Regions from separate parts of the Priestia sp. 10L35 genome, predicted to be linked through region 3. Evidence: riboswitches for the same ligand, from Rfam matches in the RefSeq annotation. Region 3 holds a riboswitch; each other region holds the start of a gene.
What was found. Region 3 has a riboswitch for S-adenosylmethionine ahead of mtnK (S-methyl-5-thioribose kinase). Riboswitches for the same ligand answer to the same signal wherever they lie in the genome.

Region 1 (7,383 bases), 170 kb from region 3:
AAACAACCAAAACAACCAAAACAATCAAAATAATAATCAACAAGAATATACACTTGTATATTATCACTTAGCGCATGTGAAAAGTATCACTGAAGATACTATGTCAAATTCGGCACAAACGTTTACTGGAATTAGCGCAGAATTAGAATTATATCGAGGAAAAACTTTTGCTACAACTTTATCATTGATGAAAACTAAATATGTGCAGGTTAACCAAGGTGGACCTGAGAAAAAAGCAGGTCAGCTTCTTGATGTCTTAGGTTCATTTGAATCTGCTTATATAGTATTACTCACAGAGGACGACGGTGTCGTCTATATTAATACTGAACACGTTAAGAGTGTGAGTGAATATCAAAACAACAATGGAGATCAAACTAGTCAATCTGCAAATGAACTCTTAGTGAGCCAAGAACCAGAATATATGAAATCCAAAAGCTTTAACGATCTTTTTGCCCACCTTTCTCATAAATGGGTATCAATCAATAATGGAGGACCTGAAGCTGTAGAGGGCGTGTTAGTACAAAGCCGAAATGGTACATTTACACTTGTGCAGAATAATCAAGTATTACGCTTACAGCCAAGACACGTTAAAACCATTTGTGTGGGAGCAAAAGGGGCTTTTAAGCAAAACGATAACAATCAAAATAATGAAGAAACAGAAGAAAATGGAGAGGCTGAAGCTGCGAAGTCTACAGAAGAACGTACAGGAAGCCGCACAGGTGATCGCTCGGGAGGACGCCGCACGGGAGGACGCACAGATCGCACGGGAGGACGCCGTACGGGTGGACGCACAGGAGGACGCCGTACCGGTTCACGCTCTTCAGCACCGGCCGAGAAAGTTATTAAAACGAAAAATTATCGTTGGAAAGCATGATGAAATGGAACATAAAAGGTGCTTATAAAGCACCTTTTCTAACATATAGGAAAAAGGAGGAGAATGAGTATGAGTATGAATCATTATATCAATAAAATTGTGGAGTTGGATATTTCAGGTAAAACGACATTTGTTGGCAGACTTATTGATCTTGGATTAGATATTATGGTTTTGTATAATGGACATGATTATTTGTATATTCCTCTTTTACACATGCATCGTTTGCGGGAAGTATCGGAAGAAGACTATACGGTTTTACGTGAAATAGAAGAGAATTTGATAGAAGAAAGTCAGCGGATTTCTTATCGTAATATTTTACAGCAGGCAAAAGGGAAATTTATTGAAATTTATGTAACGGGAGGGAAATCATTGCATGGCTATATCACAAGCGTGCTGAATGATTATCTTGTGTTTTATTCTCCAGTGTATAAAAATGTCTTTGTTTCTCTGCATCATTTGAAATGGCTTACCCCTTACAGTAATGAGTTAACCCCTTATTCTTTAAGTGACAAAGAGCTCCCCGTAAGGCCCGCCTCTGCACCTTTTGTCAGAAACTTTGAAGAGCAGCTTAAAAAATATGAAAATCAGCTGGTCGTATTAGATTTAGGGGATCAATCAGAAAAGATTGGCGTACTTAAAGAAGTTTCTAATAATATTGTTGAACTAATTACGGCAAATGGAGAAAGTATGTATTGGAAGTTAGCTCACGTAAAATCTGTACACTTGCCTTAGAAAAAGAGACCTCGCTTTCGTCTCTTTTTTTTATGTGTTTATCAGGACAAGTATATTGAATAAACAAATGAGATGATTTAAATTTTTTAGAAAATTATGTTGACAATATAGAAAATCTTTATTAAAGTTATTAACAACAAACGTTAACCACCAACAATTATATAGAACTCTTATCCAGAGTGGCGGAGGGACTGGCCCTGCGATGCCCGGCAACCATCAAATGAAACATTCATTTGAACGGTGCTAATTCCTGTGGAACATCAGTATTGTTCTAACAGATGAGAGAAATCGTGTATAAACGAACACTCTTCCATCTGTGAAGAGTGTTTTTTATTTTGAGTTAAGGAGAGAAATAGATGAAAATTGAAACTTTATTAGTTCGTTCAGGAGTAGGTCGTGACCCTTCAACAGGTTCTATTACAACCCCCATTTACCAAGCATCAACATTTGCTCATCCTGCTTTAGGACAAAGTACAGGATTTGACTATGCACGTACGGCAAATCCTACTCGTACAGCATTGGAAGAAGCAATTGCTGCTTTGGAAAAAGGAGAAGTAGGAGTAGCATTCGCTTCAGGAATGGCGGGTGTAATGGCAGTTTTAGCACTATTTAAAAACGGAGATCATTTAATTGTATCAGAGGATTTATACGGAGGAACGTACCGAGTACTAAATGAAATTTTTTCAGAGCAAGGAATTACTGTTTCGTACGTCAACACAGCCCATCTCGAACAAGTAAAAGATGCGCTTCGTCCCAATACGAAAGCTTTATTTATTGAAACACCTACGAATCCAATGATGCACGTGACTGATTTGCCCGAAGCAATTGCGTTAGCCAAACAGCATGATTTACTTACCATCGTTGACAATACCTTCATGTCCCCTTATTATCAGCGTCCTTTAGAGCTTGGAGCAGATATTGTGATACATAGTGCAAGCAAATACATTGGGGGTCATAATGATGTAGTTGCTGGTCTTGTAGTCGCTCGATGTAGTAGCTTAGGAGAGAAAATTCATTTTTATCAAAATGCAGCTGGGGCAATCTTAGGTCCACAGGATAGCTGGCTGTTATTACGAGGTGTTAAAACGCTAGCGCTTCGTATGGAAAAGCATAATGAAAACGCACTGAAAATTGCAAATTGGCTTACTGCTCATGATCTCGTGGAAAAAGTGTATTACCCTGGTCTTGAAACACATCCAGGCTATGAAATCATGAAGAAACAAGCAACTGGATTTGGAGGCATGATTTCTTTTGCTGTCTCACACCCTGACATCGTGTCAGTACTTTTAGAAAATGTCAAAGTTATTACATTTGCAGAAAGCTTAGGAGGCGTGGAAAGTTTAATGACATTCCCAGCTCGTCAAACACATGCTGATATTCCGGAAGAAATTCGAAATCGTGTCGGAGTAACAAACTGTTTACTGCGGTTATCAGTTGGAATTGAGCACGCAGATGATTTAATTAAAGATTTGAAGGAGGCATTTGATGCATACCAACAATAATAAACATAGATTTGGTACGAACTTAATTCATGCAAATACAGGAATTGACGGTCATTTTGGAGCGGTTAACGTACCTATTTATCAGGTATCTACATTTAACCAAGAAGATGAGACGAACAACGGCCGCTATGACTATTCTCGTTCAGGAAATCCAACTCGTGAGGCTTTAGAAAACACCATTGCTCAGCTAGAAAATGGATACGCTGGTTTTGCTTTTTCATCAGGTATGGCTGCTATCTCATCGGTGTTATCTATTTTTGAATCAGGGGATGAAATTTTAGTTTCACATGATACGTACGGCGGGACATATCGTGTATTAACACGATTATTTTCAAAGTTTGGTATCAAAACAACTTTTGTTGATACAACGAAGGTTGAGAAAGTAGAAGAAGCTATCACAAAAGATACGAAGGCTATTTATATCGAAAGCCCTTCAAATCCATTTTTGCAGGTAACGGATATTAAAGCAGTAGCAAGTTTGGCGAAGGAGCGCAACCTCCTTACAATTGTGGATAACACGTTTTTAACACCTTATCTACAGCAGCCCATTGACCTTGGTGTAAATATTGTGATTCATAGTGCTACAAAATATATCAGCGGTCACAGTGACGTCATTGGCGGTCTAGTTGTGGTAAGCGATGAAAAGCTAGCAGAAGAAGTAAAGTTTGTACAAAATGCTTTTGGTGCTATCTTAGGACCGCAGGATTGTTTTTTACTGCTTCGAGGAATTAAGACATTAAAAGTTCGTTTAGATCAGCAGTTAAAAACAGCGCTGCAGTTTGCAAAGTGGCTTGAAGAACAATCTCTAGTGAGCCGTGTATACTACCCGGGCTTAAAAAGTCATCCGGACCACAAACTGATTTCAGAACAAGCAAATGGATACGGAGCTATGATTTCTTTCCAAGTACAGGATGAAAAAGTAGCGCGACATATTTTACAAGGAGTCAAATTGGCTTCAATTGGCGTTAGTCTAGGTGCAGTTGAATCCATTCTAACGCATCCTGCAACAATGTCTCATGCGAGTATCCCAAAAGAAGTGCGTGAAGAAAAAGGAATTACTGATTCACTTCTTCGCCTTTCAGTAGGGTTAGAGGAATTTGAGGATTTGAAGCAAGACTTTAACGCTGTTTTTCAAAGCTTAGAAGAAAAGGCGTTAATTAAATAAAGAAAAGAGACTGGGACAAAAGTATTGTAGTTAAAGTTAAACAAGAACTATTAATCAAAATTACTGATTAATAGTTCTTGTTTTTTGTTGTCACGGTGAACGTAGGTTTCATCTATTTCGTTGCTTCTAGCGGTTCAGCTCCTTTATCCCATTTGTTCGTCTTTACACTGGATTGATATCCGTTATATACAGCTATCTAAAAGGTTTGTGTATAGGGACGTAAGCGCAACTTTTTCATCAGAGGAAAGACTGCTGTTTAGAATTCTTTTTATGCCAAGGTGATATTTTACATACGGTGTTTGCCGGACGCGTGGATGAGTCATTTCATCTTTTAAATCCTTCATAATGGCTTCGTGAAGCTGATCTTCACTTGTCATGGCTTGTTTAGAAGCGAACGAACGGTTCAACCATAGGGTTTGATAAGCTGCTAGTAAATGTTCAGAAGTCATTGTGCAAAGAGCTCCTTTAGATTAGTTTCTTCATTATAATAATCTATAGTTTACCATAAGTATTAATACGTGTACGTAACTTTTACAGAAGCAGATACAGTCAAGGACTGAGCTTGAATAGGGGGAGAGGCTGCTAATAACTTAGGCGAGGAGCCAGATGACTGATAGACGGGGCCTTCTTCGATTAAAATGGGGATTTGGTTAATAGGGAGCTGCAGCGTGTTGGCAATGGTAAAGGCCTTTTCTTTAGCGTTAAGCAAAGCTTTACTTATCGCTTCTTGTTCATATTTATCATCATTTGTAACGTGGAATTGAAGATCTTGCGCTACGTTGGCTCCGCTTGAAAAAGTAGCGTTATAGACATCGCCAGCTTGTTTTACATCTTGTACTCTTACTCTAAATAAGTGCTGTACTTCGTATCCAGTAAGAGTCGATTTTCCATCACTGTAATCATATTTAGGATTTATGGTGAACGAACCTGTTTCAATTTGCTGGTCATTGATTCCAAGTTTTTTTATTTCTTGCAGCAAAGTATTTGAAACAGCTGAATTTTCTTTTAAGGCTTCTTGAACGTCTCGGTTTTCCGTGCGGGTTCCAATCGTCATGGAAATTTCATTTGGAACTGCTGAAACACTTCCTTCACCAATTACTTTAATTTCTCTATTTTGTGTATCTACGCGCAGTTGCTGTGTAGGTTCGTAAGGGAAATAAGAATGTTGCATGTAAAAACCCTCCTTAATCTGTCTTTAGTACATATATATGACAACATGGCTTGCATTAAAAGCAAAAAGTACACAAGTTACGACTTGTGTACTTTTTTTACTATTTTGTATGCTGTTCTAATACGCTTTCCATGTTTCTAAATTGATCTTCTACAGCTTTTGAAGGCTTTTTTGTTAACAGACTTACTACAATAACAGCCAGCAAGCTTAAGAAAAATCCAGGAATCATTTCGTAAAGGGCATCCTTCAATGGAGTATTTACCCAAATTAATACTGTAGCAGCACCTACAATCATCCCTGCAAGTGCTCCCCATCGAGTCATACGTTTCCAGTAAAGACTTAGTAAAATAGCAGGACCAAAAGCTGAACCAAATCCAGCCCAAGCATATCCAACCAGTCCTAAAATCGTATCACTAGGTTTTAAAGAAAGCAAAATGCCAATAATTGCAACACCTAAAACCGCAGCTCTTCCAACCGTTACAAGCTCTTTGTCAGAGGCCTTGCGTCGGAAAAATGTTTTATAAAAGTCTTCTGTAACAGAGCTTGCCGTTACAAGCAGTTGAGAAGAAATAGTACTCATAATTGCGGCCAATAAAGCTGCATATAAAAATCCAGTAATTAATGGATTAAATAAAACATCAGCAAATTTAATAAAGATTGTTTCAGGATCCCCAAGTTTCATCCCAGTTTGATCCACATAAGCAATTCCAACAAGACCGGTTAACATAGCACCAACGATTGATAGGATCATCCAGCCCATACCGATACGACGAGCAGGCTTTAATTCTTTAATAGAAGAAATCGCCATAAATCGAACGATAATATGAGGTTGACCAAAGTAGCCGAGCCCCCAGGCTAAGAAAGAAATAATCCCTACTACGGTTGTCCCTTTAAATAAATCAAGGTAGGTTGGATCGATATTTTTAACAATATTTATTGTTGTTCCAACGCCGCCTAAGTCAGTAAAGGCTACAATGGGCACTAAAACGAGGGCAATGAACATAATAACGCCTTGCACAAAATCTGTTAAACTAACGGCTAAGAAACCGCCGAACAGAGTGTAGGCAATAACGACAGCAGCCGTTATAAACAGTCCGATTTGGTAATTCAAACCAAATGCCGATTCGAATAATCGTCCGCCTGATACCATACCAGCTGAAGTGTAAAGAGTGAAGAAAATAAAGATAACAATCGCTGATACGGTTCGAAGAATCTTGGCATGGTCGCCAAAGCGATTTTCAAAAAAGTCTGGAATTGTAATGGAGTCATTCGCTACTTCCGTATAAGTGCGAAGACGCGGAGCGAGGATTAAATAATTTAAATAAGCACCAATAGATAAACCTACTGCAAGCCATAAACTTGAAAGACCTGTCACATACATGGATCCTGGAAGCCCCATTAACATCCATCCACTCATATCTGAAGCGCCAGCTGAAAGCGCAGTAACGGCCGGACCTAGTCCACGTCCGCCTAGCATGTAACCCGATACGTCCTGAGTTGTTTTTGTGTAGGCATACCATCCTATTCCAAGCATTCCTACAAAATAAATGCCCAGTGAAATGTAAACACCAATATCCACCAAATCTCCCCTTTATGCATTTTTTATGCATGAAACGAGCAGTGCTCGCCATGCAAACATCTTATGGTTTCTAAAACTAACAAACTTTTCCCTTACTATCAACCCACAAAACCGTAAATTACCTAAGTCTAAAATCCCCTAAGCCTTTATATTATAGAAATGAAAACGTTTTCAAAATAAAGTAAAATAAAAATATTCAGAAATTTATAAGCGCATTTTTTATGCAATATTTTATGCAAAAAATAAAATAAAAAGAGCATTTCGTAAAATGCTCTTTTGACATTCATGTATATTAGCGTGAGTTCGGGAATACGCGGCGAACAACTTCTGAAAACTCATCAAACAGTCCAGAGACTGGTT
Region 2 (7,383 bases), on a different contig from region 3:
CACTTGAGCTCGGTCCTCTTGGAATGGAGAGATAAATGCTGTTAGTACCACTTGACCGCTGTCTACAAACAGCTTAGAAACCTCACCGATACGGCGAATATTTTCTGTACGATCTTCAGCAGAAAACCCTAGATTCTTATTTAAGCCGAAACGAACATTGTCACCATCTAATACATAGTTGCGAATATTTTTATCAAAAAGCGCTTTTGCCACTGCGTTTGCTACGGTAGATTTACCTGAACCCGAAAGACCTGTAAACCATAGTACAAAACTGTGATGATTATTTTGCTCGCGTCTTTCCTCTTTTGTAATTCCAGCATCATGCCACGTAATGTTTGTTGATTTGCTCACTTCAACCGCTCCTTATTTTGAAGATACTTTTTGTTTTGCTAATCCATTAATTAACACTTCAATTACTTCTTTACGGCTGAATGTGCTTGGTGGCACTTCTCCGTTACGAAGCATTTCACGTACCTTTGTTCCAGATAGAATCATATGATCTTCCTTGCTGTGAGGGCATGTTTTCGTTGATGCCATCGCTTCACATTTCTTGCAATAGAAGCTGTGTTCAAAGAATAAAGGTGTAATTCCTAATTCATCTGCTGTAAAGTTACTGAAGATTTTTTGTGCGTCATATGTTCCATAGTAGTCACCAACACCAGCGTGGTCACGGCCTACAATGAAATGTGTGCATCCAAAGTTTTTGCGAACCATTGCATGGAAAATAGCTTCTCTAGGTCCAGCATAGCGCATCGCAGCAGGGAAAACTGCTAAAGCTACACGATCGCTAGGATAATAGTTCTCTAAAAGTACTTCATAACTTTCCATACGGATATCTGCTGGGATATCATCTGACTTTGTTTCTCCTACAAGTGGATTTAAAAACAGGCCGTCTACAATTTCTAATGCCGTTTTTTGAATATATTCGTGCGCACGGTGAACAGGGTTACGAGTTTGGAATCCAACAACCGTTTTCCAACCGCGTTCTTCAAATGCTGCTCTTGTTTCAGTAGGATCTAGGTAATACTTTTCAAAACGCGTTTTAGGTGTACGTTCTACAAGTACGATTGGACCTGCTACATATACATTTGGGCGTTCCATCATTTTTTTCACGCCAGGATGAGCAAGTTCTGCCGTGCGGTACACGTTCTCCGCTTCTTTTTCTTTATTTGGGGTATATACTTCAGAAACTTCTAAAACACCATACGTTACGCCGTTTTGAACAAGTTTTACTTTGTCGCCAATGTTTAATTCTTTAGCTTGCTCTTCTGTTACAGGAAGAGTGATAGGAATACTCCATACTGTTCCATCTGCTAAACGCATATTTTCAACAACTGATTGATAATCTTTTTCTCCTAAAAATCCTGTAATTGGGCTGTAAGCACCAATTCCAATTAGTTCTAAATCACTTAGGGCCATGTTATCTACTTCGATTTCTTTTGTTAGTGACGTGTAGTCATATGTTGGTTGATATAAATTAATTAATTCTCCACCGTGTGCTTGAATTGTTGTCATTTTGTAAAATCCTCCTTAAATAATTAACACAATATAATAAAAAGCACTTGAATCACGCAGTCATTTTTTCTTTTTCCGACTGCAAGCTTGCTCTTTTTCTTCTAGTCGCTCTAGCTAAGCTTAGAACACCTGCTGTGGCAATACATCCGCTAGCTAGCACCACAAATGAATATAAGTCGCTTTCAAGTACTAATTTCACAAGAACATATGAGATTACGAGTGAAAATACAGGGGAGACCACCCAAACCTTTAACATTTGAATGACAACTTCGCGCTGTTCTTTCGTGAATCCCGTTTTCGCTGCTCCTATTCCAATAATAGAAGACGTAGTGACCTGTGTAAGGGGTACTGGCAAACCAAACAGTGAAGCGACTGTGACAAGAGAAGCACCAGTACCCGAGATAATGCACCCTTCCCCTACAGAATAGCGAGTAATTTTTTTCCCGTTTGTTTCAATAACTCGGCCTCCTAGTAAAAGAGCTCCGAGCGCCACTGCCAATCCTCCTGCTATGACACCCGTTGTGGCATCCATTAATCCAGCTCCTACTAGAGGACCGACAGCATTTGCCACGTTATTCATTCCAGCTGAGAAGGCTTCAAAGAATCCCGTCGCTATAACTAAAATCGTTAAAACTCTTTTCCACGTTCCCTTTGCTTCTTTTTTATGCGCTCCGCGTTTTATCACTTTTCCAATCAAAAAAGCAATAACAAATGAAACCAGCGGAACAATAATCCAAAAAGACATGACAACTAAAAGTTTTTCCACATACAGAGATTGATAAGCTACGCCTACTCCAACAACTGAACCAACCGTTACTTCACTTGTTGATAGAGGAATACCAATTAAATTCGCGAAAAAGAGTGACAGCGTTGCAGCAGCCAGAATGATAATAACTAATTCTACTGACAGCAATTTTTCAGGTATGATACCTGAACTGATGGTTTTTACCACCTCGCCGCCTCCGATAATGGCTCCGAGCACAATACCTACAGCACAGATGAACAGGGCTACTCTTTTCTTTTTAATCGCACCGGAGCCGTATGAAACGCCCATAGCTGCTGCTGCACCGCTTGCCCCAATGTTCATTGCAAAAAAAAGCGCAATGATAAAGGCAACATATAAAAGCATCATTTATTCAGCTCTTTCGTATTTAAGATTCGTGTAATCCGCATTCAACTTTTTGTGTACCTGCCCATCTTCCTGAACGTAAATCGTCTACATTGTAGGCAGGTGCGGTACAGGGCTCACAGCCAATACTTGGGTAGCCTTGATCATGAAGTTTGTTATATGGTAAATCATGCTTATACACATAGCGCCAAACTTCTTTCCAGGACCAATGAATTAACGGGCAGACTTTCACTTTCTTGAATTTCTCATCTTTATTAAAATAATTCGTGTTGGCACGAGACTCAGACTGCTCGCGTCTCAAACCAGAAATCCACGCATCATAAGGAGCAAGAGATTCCCTTAGCGGGATGATTTTTCGAATTTGACAGCATAGGTTAGGCTGACTCTTCCAAAGTTCATCTCCATGTTTCTCAGCTTGTTCTGCAAGCGTTAAATCCGGTTTTTTCATATGAATACGCAAATCAGGAAAGCGTTCTTTAATTGCATCAATTACTTCATATGTTTCTTTAAAATGAACGCCTGTATCTAAAAAGACAATTTCAGCATCTTTTTTCACTTTTGAAATTAAATCAATTAACACGATTCCTTCGATACCAAAGCTTGATGCGTAAATAATTGAATCTCCGTAGGTATCATACGCCCACTGCAATGCTGAAAGAGCTCCTTTTGTTTCATCTTCACTGTCGAACTCTGGAAATGTATCACTCCAGTTTTCGTACGTATATAAGTCTGCCATTTTCTTCACTCCAATTCTTAGTTATCCGCGTTATCCAATAAAAAAAGACGGTTTTACCCACTAGAATTGGATAAAACCGCCTCTAGTGTGTCTAGTCAGCGAAACTATTTAATTCTTACTTTGCTTCGACATGCTCAAAAATTTGTTTTAAGTCGGGGGTTACAGTCATTGGTGTCCCTCCTCAAATTATCGCTTGCGCTATATCAAAATAAAAAGTCTTCCATATTGAAAGACTGGGTAGGCAATAAATTTTCACCTTATCTTTCAAAATGATACACACTTTGCTGGAATTAGCACCTTGCTAAGCAGGTTGCCGGGGTTCAGCGGGCCAGATCCCTCCACCACTCTTGATAAGCATTTTTTAAAAATTTTAGCATATTTAGAATATTTGTCAACATTAAAAATCATATATCCGATAAGAAAACTATACTTTAAATTCACAGAAATATCTATACTTTTATTTAAAACAACATATGTAAATTTAACCCAAATGTGAACATATCAATTTATAAAACGCTTTCTTTTTTCTCCAACTTTTTATATTCTCTTGCTAAATAAAACACAAAACCTCTCTATAAAATTAATAAGGGATTTATAAGCTTTACGGATAATTCACCCACATTAGCACACATTACAGATAACACTGACTGACAGATAGGAGCTATATAAGATGGAGAGACAACCTTTTCAATTAGACGATACAATTAAAAATAATGTGCGAACATATTTACAGCAGATTTCAACTGAAGCCTCTAATTTAATTAAACATTTAGACACGAGTGATCATTGTATCCTATGTGATTTTGAGGAGATGAGAAGGTTATTTCAAGATGTTCAAGCTACGGCTGCCTCTTATTACTTGCGCCATTATTTATCGCCTTATACATTTGAATATGCTGCTCTGTCTTTAGCTATTCATAACCTTTCGGAGAAACGTCACGGCGCTTTAATTGTCATTGAACGGGAACAAAATGTAGACCCTCTTATTCAAAAAGGAATGCCTATTCAAGCTCCTGTCAGCGCTACGCTAGTTGAGACACTGTTCTATCCAGGGACACCCTTACATGACGGAGCCGTCCTAATTAGAAATAATCAGCTTATTTCAGCTGCTAATGTTTTACCTCTTTCGTCTATTATTTTAACGAACAAAAAATTGGGAACACGTCACCGTGCAGCCATTGGAATGTCGGAAAAATCGGATGCATTAATTTTAGTTGTATCTGAAGAAACAGGCAAAATTTCGTTTGCTCTTGATGGAAGCCTCTACCCTATTCACTCCAGCAAAAATATGATTTAAGAGCCCTTTCCTGATAAGCAGCCCTATCTTGACTTCTATATCCTTTCTCTTTAATATATTTCATAGTTTTTACATACTATAGATACGGGTGATGCATATGACAATTTTAAAATTTGAACATGTAGGCGTTCAAGTAAAGGATATAGAAGAATCGATTGAGTTCTATACGCAAAAAGTGGGATTAGAGCTCATCGAAAAACTACCACATACCGATCCGTCTTTGAAGCTAGCTTTTCTAGGTTTAGAAGGCAATGTAATCGTAGAGTTAATTCAAGGGTATAACTCAAGCTTACCTAACGAAGGTAAAGTTCATCATTTTGCGCTGGCAGTAGACGGAATTGAAGAGGAGTTTGAGCGTTTAAAATCAGCAGGCGTTTCATTTGTGGAAGAAAACATTGTAACTTTGCCAAATGGAGCAAGATACTTATTTTTCTACGGTCCAGACAAAGAATGGATTGAATATTACGAAGTAAAAAGATAAAGATATCTTATACCTTCAGTGAAAAATGGTCATACTGTGGCTATGACTAATCACTGGAGGTTTTTTTATGATGGAATGGCTATTATTTCGACTTTTTCGTCGTTCTATTTTAGTGCGGCTTCTTTTTATTATCGGCTGCCTTGTTCTGCTTTTCGGCATGCTTATACATTTCTTAGAGCCGCAAACGTTTGGGAATGTGTTTGAAGGAATTTGGTGGGTTATTATTACAATCTCTACTATAGGGTACGGTGATTTTGCTCCGACCACTACGATTGGAAGGTTAGCTGCAATTATTTTAGTTCTGATCGGAACGGGATTTATTACTACTTATTTTGTCACGCTTTCTAAAATTGCTGTTTCCGCTGAGAGCGCTTATTTGGAAGGGAATTTAAAATTTTATGGAAAAGATCACTTCATCGTTGTTGGGTGGAATGAGCGCGCCAAACTCGTGTTAGAGTATTATCGCGACGCATTTCATAAAGAAGACATTGTGCTTATCGACGACTCTCTGACTAAAAATCCCATGATTTGTGATCGCGTTCATTTTATTAAAGGAAGTCCCTCTCATTATGAAGTATTAGAACTTGCCAACGCTCGGTACGCAAAAAAAGTGCTGATTACTGCCGATCAGCATAAGACAGAAGAATATGCAGACATGAATACTATTGTTACGTTAGTCGCTCTGCAAGGATTGAACCCTTCTATTTACAGCATCGTTGAACTTTTAACAAAAAAGCATATTCAAAATGCACAAAACTTGGGGGTGAATGAAATGATTAAAACAAACGAGTTGATTAGTCAAGTCATGTACGAACATATTTTTGTGAAAAAATTAGAGAGTTTAAAAAAAGATTAGAGAGTTTAAAAAAAGAATAGTTCCTTCAATTACTGAAGCAGCGCATTTTCTGCCTCTCTAATTAGCTCTTCTCCTAAGCTGATATACTTTTCTGGAAATGAAGCGTCTGCGTCTTGGGGCTCTGCAAACTGATTAAATGAAGCACTAACATTTCCATTGTGAACATCGTCATCTAGACCAATTTGATATTTATGTGAAAGTAAAAATGGCGTGCCAATCTGTACGGTTGTTCCTTTAGAATCCAGCTCTCCATTCGTAGCTGTAAACGGGATACGTAAAAACTGATAGCCGACTTCATCGTTCATCTTATAGTCAAATGAACCATGGTCGTAATCCCAATTTCCTCCAATGTTATACCCAAGCGGCTTAAGCGTTTTTTCTAATTCGTAAAGCTTGAATAATGTTCCCTCTAATCTTGAAGATAATTCAATCATGTTATCCCTCCTCTGTTTTAACATGTCCTTTTTCCAGCGTTTTATCCTTTATCTCAAAAGCAAAAAAGAGGGTGAGACATAACTAAATGAATCCAACCTAAAGACGAACAAACTGGATAAAGCAGCTCATATAAATCGCTTGCGACACCGCAGTTGATGTCTGTGCGAGGCTTCACTTTCCGCGGGCGGGCGCTGAGCCTCCTCGTCACTTGCGCTCCAATCAACTGTTAGAAGGACCTAAACAGATGAAACTATATTCACCATAACAAAAAAAACGAACCACTAATCAAACATGTTGATCAATGGTTCGTTTTTCACTTGGGCTAAAATACTTTTTTACCGCCCTCTTTTTATTTATTTCAAACGCTTTTCTAATTCTGCTTTTTTCTCTTCAAAACCAGGTTTTCCAAGCAGAGCAAACATATTTACTTTGTATGCTTCTACTCCCGGCTGATCGAATGGGTTTACGCCTAATAAATAGCCGCTGATTGCACATGCTTTTTCAAAGAAATATACAACATATCCGAACGTATACTCATCTAGCGCAGGAATGTTCACAACTAAGTTTGGAACGCCCCCATCTGTGTGAGCAAGCATTGTACCTTGGAAGGCTTTTTTATTTACAAAGTCAACTGTTTCACCAGCTAAGTAATTTAATCCATCTAAGTCCGCTGCATCTTCTTCAATTGTTAGCTCATGACGAGAATCTTGAACTTGTACAATTGTTTCAAAAATATCACGACGACCTTCTTGTACATATTGACCTAAAGAATGAAGATCCGTTGAGAAGTTAGCAGATGAAGGGTAAATACCTTTTTGGTCTTTTCCTTCACTTTCGCCAAATAACTGTTTCCACCACTCAGCAAAGTATTGAAGAGCTGGCTCATAGTTAATCAGCATTTCAATTGTTTTTCCTTTATTATAAAGAACATTAC
Region 3 (7,383 bases):
AGGATCCGGAACCAGCACCGTATCTCCAGGGTTTAATAAGCACTGCGGGATTTCTACAAGTCCACCTTTCCCGCCAAACAAAATAGCTACTTCTTTTTCAGGATCCACATCAACGCCATATTCTCGTTTATAAAAAGTCGCAACGGCCTCTTTTAAAAACTGGTGCCCCCGAAACGGAGAATATTTATGATGCATAGGATTAGCACTTGCTTTTTGCAGTGTTTCTACAATATGTGAAGGAGTAGGCTGATCAGGATTTCCCTGCCCTAAGTTAATAACGTCGTGACCTTGGGCCATTACTTTTCCTACCTTGCCTACAAGTGATGCAAAAAATTGTTTTGGTAAACTTTTTAATAGTTCCGATTGCTCAAATTGTTTCATCATCGCACACCTTCTCAAAAAATTCTTGAAATTCTAGTCACAAATAATATATTGTAATACTCAACTTGTAAAGTCATTTTTTTCAACTACTAAAAAAAGGACGGATGATAAAGTGAGTGTAAAAATTACGTGTTTGCAGCTTGATATTGCGTTTGGAAACCCAACTAAAAACCGAAAATATATCGAACAAAAAATGACGGAAGCCCTGAAAGAAAACCCTGATATCCTTGTGCTTCCTGAGCTATGGGATACAGCTTATGATTTGACGCGGCTAGACGAAATTGCAGATGATGAAGGACAGCAAGCCAAGCAATTAATCTCTCAATTTGCTAAAACAAACGAAATAAATATTGTGGCAGGTTCAATCGCGAAAAAAACAGAGCAAGGCGTCACGAATACGATGTATATTTTTGACCGAAAAGGTCGTGAAGTATCACAATACAGTAAACTGCACTTATTTAAATTAATGGATGAACACCTGTATTTAGAAGCAGGAACAGCAAAAAATCTTTTTACACTTGAACAGTCACTGTGCGCAGGAGTTATTTGTTACGATATTCGTTTCCCAGAATGGATACGGGTTCATACTAGCAGCGGAGCAGAAGTCTTGTTTGTTGTCGCTCAGTGGCCGGCTCCAAGACTTGCCCACTGGAAAGCCCTGCTCATTAGCCGTGCAATCGAAAATCAATGCTATGTAATCGCATGTAATCGTGTAGGCCAAGATCCTAATAACACATTTGCCGGACATTCCTTAGTCATCGATCCGTGGGGAGAAATAATCGCTGAAGCTGGCGATAGCGAAGAACTTTTAAGTGCTGACGTTAACCTGGAACTTGTAAAAGAAATTCGTAAACAAATTCCCGTCTTTACAGATCGCCGTACAGAATTTTATTAATTATGTATTGACAGCCGTTTTTTTGCATGATACGATTTTCACCAGATATCATAAAATATTCAAACAAATCAAAATTGAATAAGTAATCGTACTCTTATCAAGAGTTGGCTGAGGGATTTGGCCCTGTGAAGCCCAGCAACCGACCGTCATTCCATCCTAAGATGGATCACACCCGTAAAACATGTTTTACAAAGGCACGGTGCTAATTCCAACAGAAAGTAATTTTTTCTGGCAGATAAGAGGTTTGAACACTACAATCAAGCCTCTTTCCAACGAAAGAGGCTTTTATATTTTCTAAAATTATAAAAGCCTCCATATATTCTTAAACCTATTAACTTAGTAAACAAATCAGTTTAATAAACTATGGAGGGATTCCGATGTCAACAACAAAAACAGAGAAATATCACCCTTTAACAGAAATTTCAGCAATCAAACTTGTGAAAAAGCTAGGTCTTTTTGATGCCACAGAAGCACTGACTGCCCGTGAAATTGGTGACGGCAACTTAAATCTCGTCTTTCACATCATAAATGATCAAACAAATAAATCCATCATCGTCAAACAAGCGCTTCCCTATGCAAAAGTTGTAGGCGAAAGCTGGCCTCTATCCTTGAACCGTGCCACAATTGAAAGCAATGCGCTCAAGCAATTCGGTGCATTTACGCCAGAACTTGTGCCCGCTGTTTATTACCACGATGAAACGCTTGCTGTTACGGTCATGGAAGACCTGTCTCATTTAACGATTTCTCGCGCCGGACTTATTCAAGGTGAAAGTTATCCTCTGCTCTCACAGCATATCGGTTCTTTTTTAGGACATATTGCGTTCAAAACGTCTGATTTCGCCTTAAAACCTCAGGATAAAAAAGAAGAAGTTGTTAAGTACAGCAACCCCGACTTATGCAATATTACGGAAGATTTAGTTTTTACAGATCCTTTTTTTGATATTGATACAAATGAATTTGAAAAAGCGCTGCGTCCTGATGTAGAAGAATTGTGGAATGATGGTGATGTAAAGCTACAAGCAGCAAAATTAAAATATAAATTTTTAACAAATGCGCAAACGCTAATCCACGGTGATTTACATACAGGCAGCATCTTTGCTAGCAGTCAAGAAACGAAAGTGATTGATCCAGAGTTTGCTTTTTACGGTCCGTTTGGATTCGATTTAGGGCAATTTGTTGCGAATTTATTTTTAAATGCTCTTTCTCGAGAAACAAATCGCGAACCGTTATTTGCACACATTACGAACACATGGAACGTATTCAAAGATACCTTTACTGCGCTTTGGCATTCTGAAAACACTGAACCTTTCGCTAAAGATGAGCGCTTATTACATGAAATTTTAACGCAAATGTGGCAAGATGCTGTTGGATATGCAGGATGTGAAATCATTCGACGTACGATTGGCTTAGCTCACGTAGCGGACTTAGACGAAATTTCTTCAGAGGAAAGAAAAATTAACGCTAAACGTACTGCGTTAAAAATTGGACGCTATTTGCTTCTGCACCAACAAGACGTTTCACCAAATGAATTTGAACATTTACTTCGATAACGAATAATGTACACAATGAAAGGATCGGTATCAGCATGACAAATACACTATCACTTCCGCGCTCAGTGGAATGGAATGAATCATATATTACTTTATTAGATCAGCAGCAGCTTCCTGGCAAAGTTGAATATATTAAGCTGCAAACCATTAAAGACGTATGGGATGCTATCACTACCTTGAAAGTACGCGGAGCTCCTGCAATTGGCATTACGGCGGCTTTTGGTCTTGCTCTTTCTGCGCTTAGCTATGACACAGATTCAGTCAAGGAATTTAACAAAAAACTAGCTCTTGATCAACAGTATTTAGCTAGTTCACGCCCTACTGCCGTCAATTTATTTTGGGCATTGGAGCGCGTAGCGAAAAGCGCTGAATCCGCTTCGTCCGTTAATGAAGCTAAAACAAAAGTTGTTCATGAAGCTATTCAAATTCAAGTAGAAGATGAGGAAACGTGCTACCGAATTGGAGATCATGCTCTTTCTTTATTTAAAAAGAAAGATAAAATCATGACAATATGTAATGCTGGTTCAATTGCTACAGCTTATTATGGAACAGCCTTAGCACCTTTTCACTTGTCTAAGCAGCGCGATATTCCGCTTGAAGTATTTGCCTGTGAAACAAGACCCGTTCTTCAAGGTTCTCGCTTAACAGCCTGGGAACTTCAGCAGTCGGGAGTGGACGTGACGCTGATTACGGATAATATGGCCGCTCATACCATTAAAACAAAAGGAATTAATGGGATTATTGTAGGTGCTGACCGCATTGCAGCAAATGGCGATACGGCTAACAAAATTGGAACATATGGACTTGCTCTTTTAGCGAAAGCATTCGGTATTCCATTTTACGTAGCAGCGCCGCAGTCCACATTTGATTTATCTATTCAAGACGGCAGCAGCATCCCTATTGAAGAACGTTCACCTAAAGAAGTAACGCACATTGGAGATACACAAATTGCTCCAGACGGAATCTCTGTGTACAATCCAGCTTTTGATGTGACGCCAAGCGAACTGATTACGGCCATTATTACAGAGCATGGAATTATCCATTCCCCGTCTTTGGAATCCATTCAAAAAGTTTTGCTGCAATCTGCTCAATAAAAAAAGCCGCTGCTATGCGGCTTTTTTTTGTTGAGCACTGGTTTTCACCTGCATTTGTAACACAATTGTAACAGTACTCTCTTCTTTTTCTACATATATTATAGGGGATTCTTTTTGAATAAGGGGGAGTAAATATGAGTTCAGAGCAAAAAACGGATAAAAACAAAGCGCTGAATCGTAAGCAACACTATCAGCTATTCGATTTATCCAAAGATGAAGAACTAAATTCCCTTCCTTCTCCTCAGCAAATTGACGGTGTTTTTGTGCAAGGAGAAGGCTGGAAATTGGACGGTGAATAGTTATTTTAACTCCAGAGCGCCTTTTGCTACATTTCTTTCAAGCATTAATAGTTTCTCTTTTATATGAGTTTGGGAACCAGCATAACCTGTTAAAGCTCCATTTTTTCCAATCACACGGTGACAAGGTAAAATAATAGGCAGTGGATTTCGACGATTCGCTTGTCCCACAGCCCTTACGGCTTTAGAGCGATGAACAGACTCCGCTACATCACTATAAGACCACGTTTGTCCATAAGGTATACCTTTAAGCGTTAACCATACTTCTTTTTGGAAGTCTGTTCCTTTTATATCCAAAGGCAAATCAAATGTTAACGTGCGCCCTTCAGCATAATCCTGCAGCTGTCGCTTTGCTTCTTTCACATGATGATAATTTTCGTCATGGACAAGTTTTTTAAGCTGCTCGTTATGATCATCGCTATCAAACCAAATATGTTGAACCCCTTTTTCCGAGGCTACAATATAAATTTTCAAATCAGAAAATAAATTCATTTCTCCGTAGTACATATTTTTTATCCTTTCTAATTAAGCTGGAAGAATAACATGAAAAGCTGTGCCTTCTCCTATTTTGCTTTCCACTTCAATTCGCCCTTTATGTTCTTCGATAATTTTATATGAGACCATCAAACCGAGTCCCGTTCCTTTTTCTTTTGTCGTATAAAATGGTTCTCCTAAGCGCTTGATGCGCTCTTCGGGCATTCCGTCCCCTTGATCTCGAATGGAGACCGTCACGTAGTGCGGCTCTGTAGAGTAAACTTCAACAATAATTCTTCCTCCGTTTGACGTGACTTCAATTGCATTTTTAATGACATTTATTAGTACTTGCTTAATTTGGTTCGGCTCGCAGTATACCATTGGCAGCTGAGGAGACACACTTAGTTCAAACTGAATATTTTCTAAAAGCGCTTGAGCATTTAATAAATCAATCGTTTCTTTAACAACCCCAGCTAGATTTTTCTTTTCAAACTTTACGGCCTGTGGCTTAGCGAGTACGAGAAACTCTGTAATAATGGTTTCAATTCTTTTTAATTCGGATTTAATAATATCAAAATAAAGAGAGTGATCTTCTTGAATGCTGCTTTCTAACAGCTGCACAAACCCTTTTAAAGCTGTCATCGGGTTGCGGATTTCATGCGCAATCCCAGCTGCTAACTGGCCGACTACTTGAAGCGTATCCGATTTTCGAATCTGCTCTTGCATTTGATTTCGTTCCGTTACGTCTCTTAAAAGCGTCATATATAGACCTGGCAAGATATCTTTTTTCGTGGAAAATTCGATATTTTTAACTTTTTCGTTCCCCGTAACGTACGTAATCTCTCCTTCTGCTTCCCCTTTTTGCTCAATCGTTTCTTTATGCTCAATGACCGCATCTAAATTCGCTGAAGAAATAAAATCCTCCATGGAGTGCGCACAAATCTCCTCTTTGCTGAGTTCTAGAATATCACAAAGAGAAGAATTTACATCAATAATATTTCGCTTGCCGTCCCATAAAACTAACCCATCGATCGAACCATTAAAAATCTGTCTGAATTTCTCTTCGTTATTCCGAAGCTCCTGTTCGATTTTTGTACGTTCACTGATGTTTCGAAAAATCGTTAAATGGTCTCCTTCTATAATGCCTTTTTTCCCTGTGAATTCCAACTGCTTGATTTCTCCATTTGGCATGTAAAAAGGAAGCTGATTACGAATTTCTCCTTTTGTTTGAAACGTTTGGAGCACCTTTAACGCACTAAAGCTTTTTGTATCGATAAACGTATACAAATTGCTTCCAATTAATTTGTTTAACGGCAGCTCAAATGTACGCGAAGAAGCAAGATTAGCGTTCAAGATTTCACCATCATCTCTCCAAATCAAGATCGCTTCAATCGCATTTTCAAAAATAGCCCTGAAATTTTTTTCGCTTCTCAACAGCTGCTGCTCCATCAGCCGTTTTTCCGTCACGTCTCTCATAATGGACATATAGTATTGACTGTATATATTAGCCGTTGTGGTAAATTCAAAAAAAGTAACGTCTCCATTTTCGAGCCTGATCGGTAGCTCACCGCTTGTCTTTCCTTCTTGATGCAGAGTTCTCCATAATTTTTTCACCTTATAATGATAAGTAGGTTCTACAAGCTCTTCTAATGTTTTGGTTAGAAGCTGTGCTCTTGTATAATTTAATCTTTCGCAAAATGAAGGGTTCGCGTCGATAAGCTGACCCGTGCGATCAAAAATGACAATTCCGTCTACCGCTTCATTAAATACATCCATAAACATATGATGACTAATAAACCGTTCATTTTCCATTATTTTGTGCTGCGTAATATCCCGAAATGTACACACAATAATGCCCGACATGTGACTATGTTTGTGTGAAGTAAATTCAACATGTTTCATCATGCCGCTTCGAAGCGTCATCGCGCCTTCATATTTGAAATAGCTTTCTTCTAAGAGTGCTGGATAATACGCTTCAATCATGTCATACGGAAAATACATCAGAAAATCTTTCATTTGATAGGTTAATAGCTCATCCTTTGTTTTTTCAAACAGCCCGCAGGCTGATTCATTTGCATTTATAACTTGAAAATACTCATCAAATACGACAATGGCATCTAATACGTCATTAAAAATAGCTCGTAGCTGCTGTAATTCACCTTGCTGCTTTTGCTCAGCTTCAGATGTTAATTCTCTGTGTGGTGACATGCTCATTGCTCCTTTCTTTTGCACTTCCCATTTCCCCACCTTTTATCTATAGACTTAGTATTCTACAAGATTTGCTTTTTACCTTTTTAAAATTAGCCACGTTTATTCAAAATGCGACATTTCTTCACATTCTCCCGCTATTTAAAAATGAAGCATGAATAAAAGAGGCTGAGACATAACAAAATGAATCCGATCTAAAGACGAACAAATGAGATGCATGAGCTAGCTGAACCGCTTGTGACACCGCAGTTGATTTCCGTGCAAGACTCCGCTTTCCGCGGGCGGACGGTGAGCCTCCTCGTCGCTTCCGCTCCTGCGGAGTCTCATCTATTCCGCTTTTCCCGCAGGAGTCTTCGCCTTGCCCTCCAATCAACTGCTAGAAGGAATGAAACAGCTAAAACCTATGCTCAACATAACAAAGAAAACGAACCGTGAATCAAACATGTTGATTCACGGTTCGTTTTTCACTTCGACTAAAATGCGTT

Region 1: another riboswitch for S-adenosylmethionine. It lies ahead of AC1DEF_RS16360 (trans-sulfuration enzyme family protein); the one in region 3 lies ahead of mtnK (S-methyl-5-thioribose kinase).
Region 2: another riboswitch for S-adenosylmethionine. It lies ahead of AC1DEF_RS22155 (phosphoadenylyl-sulfate reductase); the one in region 3 lies ahead of mtnK (S-methyl-5-thioribose kinase).

Annotation. Positions count from the first base shown of each region.
Region 1 covers NZ_JBFTKA010000004.1:147,030-154,412, reverse strand. Annotated here, with positions in the region: gene AC1DEF_RS16370 (spore coat protein) at 1-874, shown strand, start outside; gene AC1DEF_RS16365 (hypothetical protein) at 944-1,606, shown strand; SAM riboswitch class I at 1,774-1,891, shown strand; gene AC1DEF_RS16360 (trans-sulfuration enzyme family protein) at 1,963-3,108, shown strand; gene AC1DEF_RS16355 (trans-sulfuration enzyme family protein) at 3,092-4,273, shown strand; gene AC1DEF_RS16350 (hypothetical protein) at 4,456-4,722, opposite strand; gene AC1DEF_RS16345 (SIMPL domain-containing protein) at 4,785-5,444, opposite strand; gene putP (sodium/proline symporter PutP) at 5,545-7,023, opposite strand; gene AC1DEF_RS16335 (YhcN/YlaJ family sporulation lipoprotein) at 7,316-7,383, opposite strand, start outside.
Region 2 covers NZ_JBFTKA010000006.1:357,180-364,562, reverse strand. Annotated here, with positions in the region: gene cysC (adenylyl-sulfate kinase) at 1-351, opposite strand, end outside; gene sat (sulfate adenylyltransferase) at 364-1,515, opposite strand; gene AC1DEF_RS22160 (inorganic phosphate transporter) at 1,568-2,647, opposite strand; gene AC1DEF_RS22155 (phosphoadenylyl-sulfate reductase) at 2,667-3,380, opposite strand; SAM riboswitch class I at 3,635-3,737, opposite strand; gene cdaS (sporulation-specific diadenylate cyclase CdaS) at 4,051-4,677, shown strand; gene AC1DEF_RS22145 (VOC family protein) at 4,775-5,158, shown strand; gene AC1DEF_RS22140 (potassium channel family protein) at 5,226-6,014, shown strand; gene AC1DEF_RS22135 (YugN-like family protein) at 6,044-6,448, opposite strand; gene AC1DEF_RS22130 (hypothetical protein) at 6,502-6,672, opposite strand; gene AC1DEF_RS22125 (glucose-6-phosphate isomerase) at 6,803-7,383, opposite strand, start outside.
Region 3 covers NZ_JBFTKA010000004.1:312,711-320,093, forward strand. Annotated here, with positions in the region: gene AC1DEF_RS17195 (pyridoxal phosphate-dependent aminotransferase) at 1-381, opposite strand, end outside; gene AC1DEF_RS17200 (carbon-nitrogen family hydrolase) at 494-1,276, shown strand; SAM riboswitch class I at 1,368-1,518, shown strand; gene mtnK (S-methyl-5-thioribose kinase) at 1,654-2,826, shown strand; gene mtnA (S-methyl-5-thioribose-1-phosphate isomerase) at 2,862-3,920, shown strand; gene AC1DEF_RS17215 (hypothetical protein) at 4,055-4,219, shown strand; gene AC1DEF_RS17220 (methylated-DNA--[protein]-cysteine S-methyltransferase) at 4,220-4,723, opposite strand; gene AC1DEF_RS17225 (PAS domain S-box protein) at 4,742-6,898, opposite strand; gene AC1DEF_RS17230 (hypothetical protein) at 7,023-7,271, opposite strand.